3 regions of the Agrobacterium sp. H141 genome follow, and region 2 is predicted to be linked to each of the others. Evidence: predicted binding sites of a transcription regulator. Region 2 holds the regulator's gene; each other region holds the start of a gene.

Region 1 (3,274 bases), 1.9 Mb from region 2:
CCTGGGCGTATATTTCTTGTGCCATGGCTGATGCAGGTCGTTTTGGCAGCCCGTGCTTACGGGATTGATGTGATCGACAGCGTTTCCAATGATTTTCGCGATCTCGACAGCTTTGGCGCAGAATGTGCGCAAGGCAGGGCGATGGGGTTTGACGGAAAGATGCTGATCCATCCGGCGCAGATCGACGCTGCCAACCGGCATTTCGGTTTTTCCGACGAGGCAGTGGCTGAGGCGAAAGCCATTGTCTCTGCTTTTCAGGAGGAAGGTGCCGACGGGCTCAATGTGATCAATATGGACGGGCGCATGGTGGAGCGGCTCCATCTGGTGCAGGCTGAAAAACTGCTGGCGAAAGCTGCACTCGCCGAACAACGAAAGAAACAGGCATGAAACTTTACCGATTTCTCACTGGTCCGGATGATGCATCCTTTTGCCACCGGGTGACGGACGCCTTGAACAAAGGCTGGGAGCTGCATGGTTCGCCGCAGCATACCTTCAATGCAGCCGAGAACCGGCTCTATTGCGGTCAGGCCGTGACAAAGACGGTGGATGGCAAGGACTACGATCCGAGCATGAAGCTTGGCGAGCAATAAGACCTGAACCGGCTTGCGGCACAGGTGTTGTTCCACAAAAGTCCATTGTGCCAAGGCTTGAACTGAGAAAAGTTGTCCCGGCGAGTGATTGCTCGCCGGAGGCTTCGTTTCCGCGCGTTATTCAGGAGATTTCCCATGTTGACAATCAAGCGGCTCGATCAGGCCGAAGCCCAGATGCTCATTGCCGGTGCGCGGCAGAAGGCAAAGGAGATCGGCGTGCCCATGTGCATTGCCGTGACGGACGAAGCCGGGCAGTTGATTGCATTCGAGCGCATGGATGGCGGCAAGGTGACGAGCACGACGATTGCTATCGACAAGGCCTTCACCGCTGCAGCTGCCAAGAAGGCCACTCACGAATACGGCGCGGCAAGCCAGCCAGGCAATCCGACCTTCGGCATTCACTCGGCCATCGGCGGACGGCTGATGGTCGTCGGCGGCGGTTTGCCTGTTGTCGTTGACGGTGACGTTGTGGGAGGCATCGGCTTGAGTTCTGGAACACCCGCGCAGGATATGGAATGCGCCCAAGCCGGCATAGACCATCTCCTGTTACAGCTTTAAAGCTGATATCTGCTGCTCATAAAGCAGGTCGAAAAGCCGCTCAGCTGTCTGTGGCGGCTTCCTCGGCACTTTCTTCGATACGTTCCATGTCGTCATCGGAGAGGCCGAAATGGTGGCCGATCTCGTGGATCAGCACATGGGTGATAATATCACCTAAGGTTTCCTCGTTTTCCGCCCAGTAATCGAGAATCGGACGGCGATAGATCCAGATCTTATTTGGCAGATCACCCGTATCCAGGGTGAAGCGCTCGGACACGCCGCGCCCTTCGAAAAGGCCGAGCAGATCAAACGGCGTTTCCAGCGCCATGTCCTCGAACACGTCGTCGGTTGGAAAATCCGCAATCTCGATGGTCAGATCCTTGGTTAGCGCACGGAATTCTTCCGGCAGATGGCTATAGGCCTCCAGCGCCAGCGATTCAAAAATGCTGATCGTGGGAGCATGACGTTCATGCCAATCTGCGGTGTGGTCGATGCGGGCCATCAAATCTCCTTTGGGTCCTCCATATAGGCATTTTACCCCAGGTTTTCGAGAGAGAAACGGAGCGAGGAATATTTTCTCAAGAATCTTGGTTGACTCTTTTAGCGAGCTCTGGAATCCATAGGAACATATAGTGAACATATAGACAGGAGTAATCGCCATGGCCGGCAATGCCATGCCGCGAGAAAGGCTTTTTACGCTTCGTGAAACCATTGCCCGGATTGAGGGCAAGTCGGTTCATGCTGCCCGGGAAGCTGCCTTCAACGCTGAACATGCAAGCCGTGCTGACGAGGTCGGCGGGCTTGATGAAAATGGTGCGGAATTTTCTGATCTCGTTGGCGACATGACAATGACCGGCTCCAGCTTTCTGGAGGTCCGAAGCGGCCGGCTGGCGGATGCGGGTACGGCAAGCGGGTTTGCGCTTGCTCTGGCACTCAGCCGCAATGGTCATGACGCGCAGTCGAGGCGTCGCCTTCTTATGATTGCCGGTCCCTATGTGGTGCGAGAGGCTGGTATGGCCTATGCGCCCGGGCTTTTCGATTTCGGTGCTGGGTTCGGCGAAGTCGTCCATGCCATGCCGCGGCGGATCGAGGACGCGCTTTGGCTCGCGGATACCGCGCTTTCCTGCAAGGCCTTTTCTGCCGTCATTCTTGAAGTCGACGGTAATCCCAAAAAGCTGGGCCTGACCGAGAGCCGGCGCTTCAGCCTCAAGACGCGGGATTTTGGCAGCTGTCTCATCCTGTTGCGGCAGGGCGGGGAAGAAGAGGCTTCCAGTGCTGCGACGCGGGTGAAAGTGGCACCGGCACCTTCTGCAGCGCGCATTTTCGCCGGCATGCCGATCCCCGCCGCCAACAGCATCGGCAATCCCGTTTTTCGTGTGTCGGTGGAAAAGAGCCGAACCGCGACATCTTCCGATTTTCTGCTGGAATGGAACCGCCATGACCGTCGCCTTCTCACCCTCGCTTGCCCTTCCGATCAACGATCGCCGTATCCTGTCACTCAGTTTTCCGCGCCTTCCAACGGACAGGATCGCCCGCAAGAAATGGGGGCGCTCCTGGCGTTCGACCGGGCGTCCTGAGCATCCGCCGATCGTTTGTGCCGATCGCAGCGGCAATACGGTGCAGCTGACTTCCGTCGATGACGAGGGCCGTGCCATGGGATTGCGGATCGGACAGGGATTGGCCGAGGCGAGGGCCATTTGTCCTGAACTGGATGTGATCGAGAAGGATCACATTCAAGACCAAAATTTGCTGGAGGCCTTGGCGGACTGGTGCGACCGTTATACCCCGCTGGTTGCGATGGACGGCATGCAGGGGCTCTTTCTGGATATCACCGGTTGCGCGCATCTTTTCGGCGGGGAAAGCGCCATGCTTCGGGATGTGCTGGATCGGCTTTACCGGCTTGGCTTCGACGTCAGGGGCGCCATTTCGTCCTCGCCGGGACTTTCCTGGGCCTTGGCCCGCTTCGATGACGGACAGATCGTAAGGGAGAGCGAAGCGGCGCCCGTGCTTTCGCCGCTGCCGGTTTCATCTTTGCGCCTCGAAGAGTCGACGGTTGCTCTGCTCATTCGGCTTGGGCTGAAACAGGTCGGAGATCTCATGGCTTTGCCAAGGGCGCCGCTGGCCCGGCGTTTCGGCGCTCTTGTCCT
Region 2 (3,274 bases):
GCGAGCACGTTCTTCATGTCCCAGGGCGCGAGGAACTGGCCTTTCTTGACGTTGATCGCACGACCAGTCTTGGCAGCAGCGACCAGCAGGTCTGTCTGGCGACTGAGGAAGGCCGGGATTTGCAACACGTCGACCACCGGCGCGACGATGGCACACTGTTCCTCGGTGTGAATGTCGGTCAGCACAGGAAAGCCGAATTCCTTTTTAAGGTCTGCAAACACCTCAAGTGCCTGCTCCAGCCCGATACCGCGCTTCCCAGACAGAGATGTCCGGTTGGCCTTGTCAAAAGAGGACTTGTAGACGAGGCCGATGCCGAGCGTGTCGCAGATTTCCTTGATCTCGCCAGCCATCATAAAGGCGTGGTCGCGGCTCTCCATCTGGCAAGGGCCGGCGATCAACGAAAAGCGTGCGCTATTGGAAAAGGTGACCTTGCTTGCGCCATCGCCAACGACCACGCTTGAATTTGGTGAAATGCTCATGCCTTGTCCTCGAATATGAATGTTACGCCCTGACCCGCCGATGGTGGAACCACAAGGCGACCCTCCCGGGCTTCGTAAGAAATGCCATTAGCGGCAAGAAGCGCACCTGTCACGCCAAGATCGCCCACGGCAACGACTAATCCCGCGCCCTCAAGACCGGCGGTCCTGCTCATTACAGATAGACCATAGCTGCGGGTAAATCCGTCCGGCGTCATCACTTCTATCTGAGTGCCGCCGGCAGCGAATTCCAGTCTGCCGCCTCGGGTTGCTGAAGCATGCGCCTGAAACACAGCATCGATATAACCCTCAAATATTGAGGGGTCTTCCGCCGTCAAGATCACGCCACTCACACGCATTGCGCTATTGTCGTGTTGCGCCAGCGCCTCCTTGTCGATCGCCAGCGGCAACAGTCGCTCACAGGCAAACAGCAGCAGGTCAGGCGCTTGTTCATCCTTGGCGAAAGCCAGCTTGAAACCGGCTTTCGCCTCGCTTCCATCGGCCGCTTGAACAGGTCGCTCGAAAGACAGCATCTTGCCGGCAGACCGTCCCTCTGCCTCGAACCTTGCGTGATCCGCATCCGCGTCGCGGCTCTCGGCAATAATGGCCGACAGCCCCTCGCCACGATCTGCCCGAAACGCTTCATGGCGCGCCACAAACACATTGCCCTGCCGTATCGCGTCGTGGCATTTCTCAGGATCGGCAACACCCAGAGGCTCCAGATATCCGCCTTCGGAAAAATAAACACAGGCATTTTCGGTGCCGAATGGATGGAGCGCATCGGCTGCCACCGTGAAACCGAGCGCCGTCAACCGGTTGCGTGCGACCCCAAGCGCTCCGACAGGCAGGACAATATGATCGAGCGCGCGGGCCGGCGAGGCAGACGATGAATCCATGAACGGTTCCTCAGCATCAAAACGCGTCGGTTGTGCGCCATCGCAGGCTCAAACACAAGACATCGCACTTTATCGAACACTTTAGTTCTGATGTGCGCGCCGACCCATCAATTCCATTGTTGCCAGCCTCACAAAAATTTAGTCACTTGCAGAACACAACTGGAACAGATAGTGTATGTTCTGGATTTGTTTCATCAAAGGGAATCGCAATGCTGACCCGCAAACAACAGGAATTGTTGCTCTTCATTCACGAAAGAATGAAGGAGTCCGGCGTGCCGCCATCCTTTGATGAAATGAAAGATGCACTGGATCTGGCCTCCAAATCCGGCATCCATCGTCTGATCACAGCGCTGGAGGAGCGCGGTTTCATTCGCCGGCTACCCAACAGGGCAAGAGCACTGGAAGTGATCAAGCTTCCCGAAGCCTATTCACCCAGCATGCAGCCACGTCGCGGCGGTTTCTCGCCCAGCGTCATCGAGGGCAGCCGCGGCAAGACGCCACCGCCGATGCTGCGCCAGCCGAGCGAAGACAACAACAATACGGTTTCCGTTCCGGTGATGGGTCGCATTGCCGCCGGTGTGCCAATCTCTGCCATTCAGAACAACACTCATGAAATCAGCATTCCCGCCGAAATGGTCAGCAGCGGCGAGCATTATGCGCTTGAGGTCAAGGGTGACTCGATGATCGAGGCCGGCATCCTTGACGGCGACACCGTGATCATCCGCAATGGCTCGACCGCCAGTCCGGGCGATATCATCGTGGCGCTGGTCGATGACGAGGAAGCAACCCTGAAGCGCTTCCGTCGCAAGGGTGCGTCGATTGCTCTTGAAGCGGCCAATCCGGCTTACGAAACACGGATCTTTGGGCCTGACAGGGTCAAGGTTCAGGGTAAGCTGGTCGGCCTGATCCGCCGCTATCACTGAGGTCGGTGAGCACGGTCTCCACTGGTTTCATATCATAGCGGCCGCTGCGCCAATCATATCTACGATGCAGGCTCCAGGGCCTTGCACGGCCGGAGAAAGCAGAGCGCAAAGCGATTGCCCCGTTGCTGTGCGGGCCTAGCCATATTTCCAAAGAGCCCGTTTTGCGAAGTGTATCGGGCGTGATCAATCTCGCGCCCGAGCGACAATGGTCATAGCCAAGCCGTCGCGCAGAAATAACAATATCACCGAGATCGCAGGCCAGGCCTGAAAGCCGTGGCTCCTCAAGTGTCACCACCCGCCAGCCCCCGCTGATACGGGCAACGCACCAGACCTTGTTCAGGCAACTGAACTGGCCGTCGACCGACATGTCCAACATATGTGCGAGTTTCGTGCTGGCGTAGCGTATCGCATTTTCCGAAAGCACGGGAAAGCGGCGACCACCATCAGGGGTCGCGATGTCCCGCGGCGCAATCGCCTTGGCAAGCAAGGCATCCTCTTCGACAGCAGGTTTTTGATGGCTGTGGCGCTGCAAACCGTTCTGCCATTGGGTAAATATGAAGCCCGGCGGTCGGGCGCTCGTAGTGGCGATCACGTCCGCATTGTTGGCACCATTGCCGATCAACCCAACCAGACGACCGTCCTCATAGATCAGCAGATCGGCAGTCCTGTCTTTAGGAAGCGCCAATCCGGTGATCAGACCAACTGCGAGGATGGCGGTGCCAATATGCCTGATGCGACTTCGAAGCAGTGCCAGTATCAGCATGCCCGTAACCGCTAACGGCAAAACCCAACGGCCAGCCGCGCGCTACCGACATCGCCACCCCATTCGGCGACAGTATGGGCAATTGCGATGACGAGACCGAGTCCATGCCCCATGACGTCAAGCGGAAGTGTGTCGAGACCGATGGGCATCAGCAACATCGACACCAGGCCGGCCGGCATCACCACAAATGTGATGATCGGCATCGCCAACAGATTG
Region 3 (3,274 bases), 190 kb from region 2:
TGCTTCCAGCTGATCCGGCTCCAGACCGATATGCAGCACGCCATGGAGAACGGCGATGGTTGCCGGGACGGCACCTTCCTTGCGGATGATCTCTTCCACGCTGCGGGCCATGTCGAGATTGCCGGGATAGGGCATGCCATGGGTGATGATCGTCGATTCCAGGGCGACCAGAGGCGCGCCGCGCTCTTTGGCTGCTGCGACTTCGCGCGAATAGACGATAGGCAGGGGGGACGACATGGCTTGGGTCATTGCTCTCATTCCGTTTCGTGTGCGCCCCGTCAGGCGCGACTTTTGGGCTTCATGACAGGTTTTCAGCTGGTGGCACAAGCTTCATATGCTGTTCGAGAACCGCTCGCGACAAATTTGCCGCCGTGGCATTGGTCGCCTGAAGGGTGATCGCGGCGCACGCGACGGCCTGGCGCAGCGCTTCGGCCAGCGGCTGGTGCGCAATGACTGCATCCAGAAAACCGGCTGTTGCAGCATCACCAGCGCCGGTGACATCGGCAACATGATCCAGCGGAGGCGGTGCAAGAAGGGCCGATTCATCGCCATTGAACGCGACAACCGCATCGCCACCATTTGTCACGATACCGGCTTTCAGGCCTTTGGCGCGCAAGAGTGCCGGCCATTCGGCCGTCGTGTCTGCGCGCCAGCCAGTCAGGGCGGTGGCCTCTGCCGTGTTCATGAACAGAAAGTCGAGTTGAGGTAGTATCGCGCTAAAGCGGACCACCTTGGCTGGAGAGATGGCGATTGCCGCCACGGGAATATTGCGATCGTTTGCTGCTTTGCAAATGGCAGCGAGCGTCTCCGCCGGGAGATTGGCGTCCGTCAGAATCAGATCTGTTTCATCAAGCGCATTTCTGACGGAGCTGACGCGCAGGCGGCGAGGCGTAAAAAGGCGGTAGAGGTCCATATCGGCCAGCGCTATCACCAGATTGCCATCGCGTTCGAGGATCGCGGTATAGCTTGGCGTGGCACGGTCTAGAAAGACAAAGGGGCGGTCGTCTATGCCGGCATCTATCGCTGCCTGAGCGACACTTTCGCCCGCAGCATCGCCACCCCTGGGCGTGATCAGGCGGACGGAATGGCCCAGTCTTGAGAGTGCGCGCGCGGCATTGAAGGCGCCGCCGCCGGGCTCCGCCATCCAGCTGCCCGGATTGCTGGCGCCTGGGGTGGTCGCACCTGAAATGCGCCCCCGGCGGTCGATATGGGCACCACCCAGAACCAGTATCCGCGCTGTCATTTCAGTCTCCTCTCAGACCCGGTTCCGGGCGAATCGTATAGGTGCAGCTGCCTGGGTGACTAGTCTTCTTCGCCATGGTTTTCCCCATCCGATCTTGTTGAAAACATATATAGAACATGAGGTTAAAACATTCATGAAATCAATCTGTTGGCGAGGACTTGTATTTTTGGAACAAAAAGAGTACAAACTCAGTCAGGACAGCTTCATTGCCTATGCGGCTTCAATAACCTAAAGGTGGATCTAATGGCACAAAATAGTTTGCGGCTCGTAGAGGACAAAACGGTGGATAAAAGCAAGGCATTGGAAGCGGCTCTTTCTCAGATTGAGCGTTCCTTCGGCAAGGGCTCGATCATGAAGCTCGGCTCGAACGAGAACGTGGTGGAGATCGAAACGATTTCGACTGGCTCGCTCGGTCTTGATATTGCTCTTGGCGTGGGTGGCCTGCCCAAGGGACGTATTATTGAAATTTACGGTCCGGAAAGCTCCGGTAAAACCACGCTGGCGCTGCAGACCATCGCTGAAGCGCAGAAGAAGGGCGGCATTTGCGCTTTCGTCGACGCCGAACATGCGCTTGATCCGGTCTATGCCCGCAAGCTTGGTGTCGATCTGCAGAACCTTCTGATTTCGCAGCCCGATACCGGTGAGCAGGCGCTTGAAATTACCGACACCCTCGTCCGCTCCGGCGCGATTGACGTTCTGGTCATCGACTCCGTTGCAGCGTTGACACCGAGAGCCGAAATCGAAGGCGAGATGGGCGACAGCCTTCCGGGCCTGCAGGCACGTCTGATGAGCCAGGCGCTGCGTAAGCTGACCGCCTCGATTTCCCGTTCGAATTGCATGGTGGTCTTCATCAACCAGATCCGTATGAAGATCGGTGTGATGTTTGGTTCGCCCGAGACCACGACGGGTGGTAATGCGCTCAAATTCTATGCGTCCGTGCGTCTCGATATTCGTCGTATTGGCGCAGTCAAGGATCGCGAAGAGGTTGTTGGCAACCAGACCCGCGTCAAGGTCGTCAAGAACAAGATGGCACCTCCCTTCAAACAGGTCGAATTCGACATCATGTATGGTGAGGGCGTATCCAAGACCGGCGAGTTGGTGGATCTGGGCGTGAAGGCAGGGATCGTCGAAAAGGCCGGTGCGTGGTTCTCCTATAACAGTCAGCGGCTGGGGCAGGGGCGTGAGAACGCCAAGAACTTCCTGCGCGACAATCCGGAGGTGGCACAGGAGATCGAGCTGTCGCTTCGCCAGAATGCAGGCCTGATCGCCGAGCGTTTTCTGGATAATGGCGGCCCCGGCAATGATGACGATGCCGAGGCCGTCAACGACGACTGATCCATCGCTAAATCATGTTATGACCGGTCATATATCGCAAGATGTATGGCCGGTTTTGCTTTGTCGGCTGGACAGTCTCGGTGGTGGGCGATAAAAGCCTTTGGTTTTAAGAGTATGAGCCAGCATATGGCAGCAGTGAAGGGCATGAAATGAGCGGCGTGAACGATATCCGGTCGACATTCCTCGACTATTTCAAGACGAACGGTCACGAGGTCGTGTCGTCTTCTCCGCTTGTGCCGCAAAATGACCCGACATTGATGTTTACCAATGCCGGCATGGTGCAGTTCAAGAACGTCTTCACCGGTCTCGAGCAGCGTCCCTATTCGACAGCGACCACGGCCCAGAAGGTGGTTCGCGCGGGCGGCAAGCATAACGATCTGGACAATGTCGGCTATACGGCACGTCACCACACCTTCTTCGAAATGCTCGGCAATTTTTCCTTTGGCGATTATTTCAAGGAGCGGGCGATCGAACTTGCCTGGAACCTGATCACCAAGGAATACGACCTGCCCAAGCATCGGCTGCTGGTGACCGTCTATTCGGAAGATGATGAAGCGGCGCTGCTGTGGAAGAAGATCGGCGGTTTTTCTGACGACAAGATCATTCGCATTCCGACCTCCGACAATTTCTGGACCATGGGCGATACCGGACCTTGCGGACCGTGTTCGGAAATCTTCTTCGATCAGGGCGAGAGCG

What was found. Region 2 encodes LexA, which represses DNA repair genes until DNA is damaged. Its sites were predicted from a motif close to TGTTCNNNNTGTGTTCNG; they were not measured.
Region 1: a site for LexA is predicted at 1,749-1,766, ahead of ACWPM9_RS00955 (ImuA family protein). Genes of this name have one in related genera too.
Region 3: a site for LexA is predicted at 1,343-1,360, ahead of recA (recombinase RecA). Genes of this name have one in related genera too.

Annotation. Positions count from the first base shown of each region.
Region 1 is NZ_CM169893.1:206,901-210,174, forward strand. Features, by position in the region: gene ACWPM9_RS00935 (HpcH/HpaI aldolase/citrate lyase family protein) at 1-387, shown strand, start outside; gene ACWPM9_RS00940 (DUF1737 domain-containing protein) at 384-590, shown strand; gene ACWPM9_RS00945 (GlcG/HbpS family heme-binding protein) at 726-1,148, shown strand; gene ACWPM9_RS00950 (metallopeptidase family protein) at 1,189-1,629, opposite strand; gene ACWPM9_RS00955 (ImuA family protein) at 1,787-2,704, shown strand; gene ACWPM9_RS00960 (Y-family DNA polymerase) at 2,745-3,274, shown strand, end outside.
Region 2 is NZ_CM169893.1:2,118,229-2,121,502, reverse strand. Features, by position in the region: gene kdsA (3-deoxy-8-phosphooctulonate synthase) at 1-479, opposite strand, end outside; gene ACWPM9_RS09760 (VOC family protein) at 476-1,372, opposite strand; gene lexA (transcriptional repressor LexA) at 1,582-2,295, shown strand; gene ACWPM9_RS09750 (hypothetical protein) at 2,249-3,058, opposite strand; gene ACWPM9_RS09745 (ComEC/Rec2 family competence protein) at 3,070-3,274, opposite strand, start outside.
Region 3 is NZ_CM169893.1:1,925,155-1,928,428, forward strand. Features, by position in the region: gene ACWPM9_RS08780 (pseudouridine-5'-phosphate glycosidase) at 1-249, opposite strand, end outside; gene ACWPM9_RS08785 (carbohydrate kinase family protein) at 299-1,243, opposite strand; gene recA (recombinase RecA) at 1,487-2,578, shown strand; gene alaS (alanine--tRNA ligase) at 2,728-3,274, shown strand, end outside.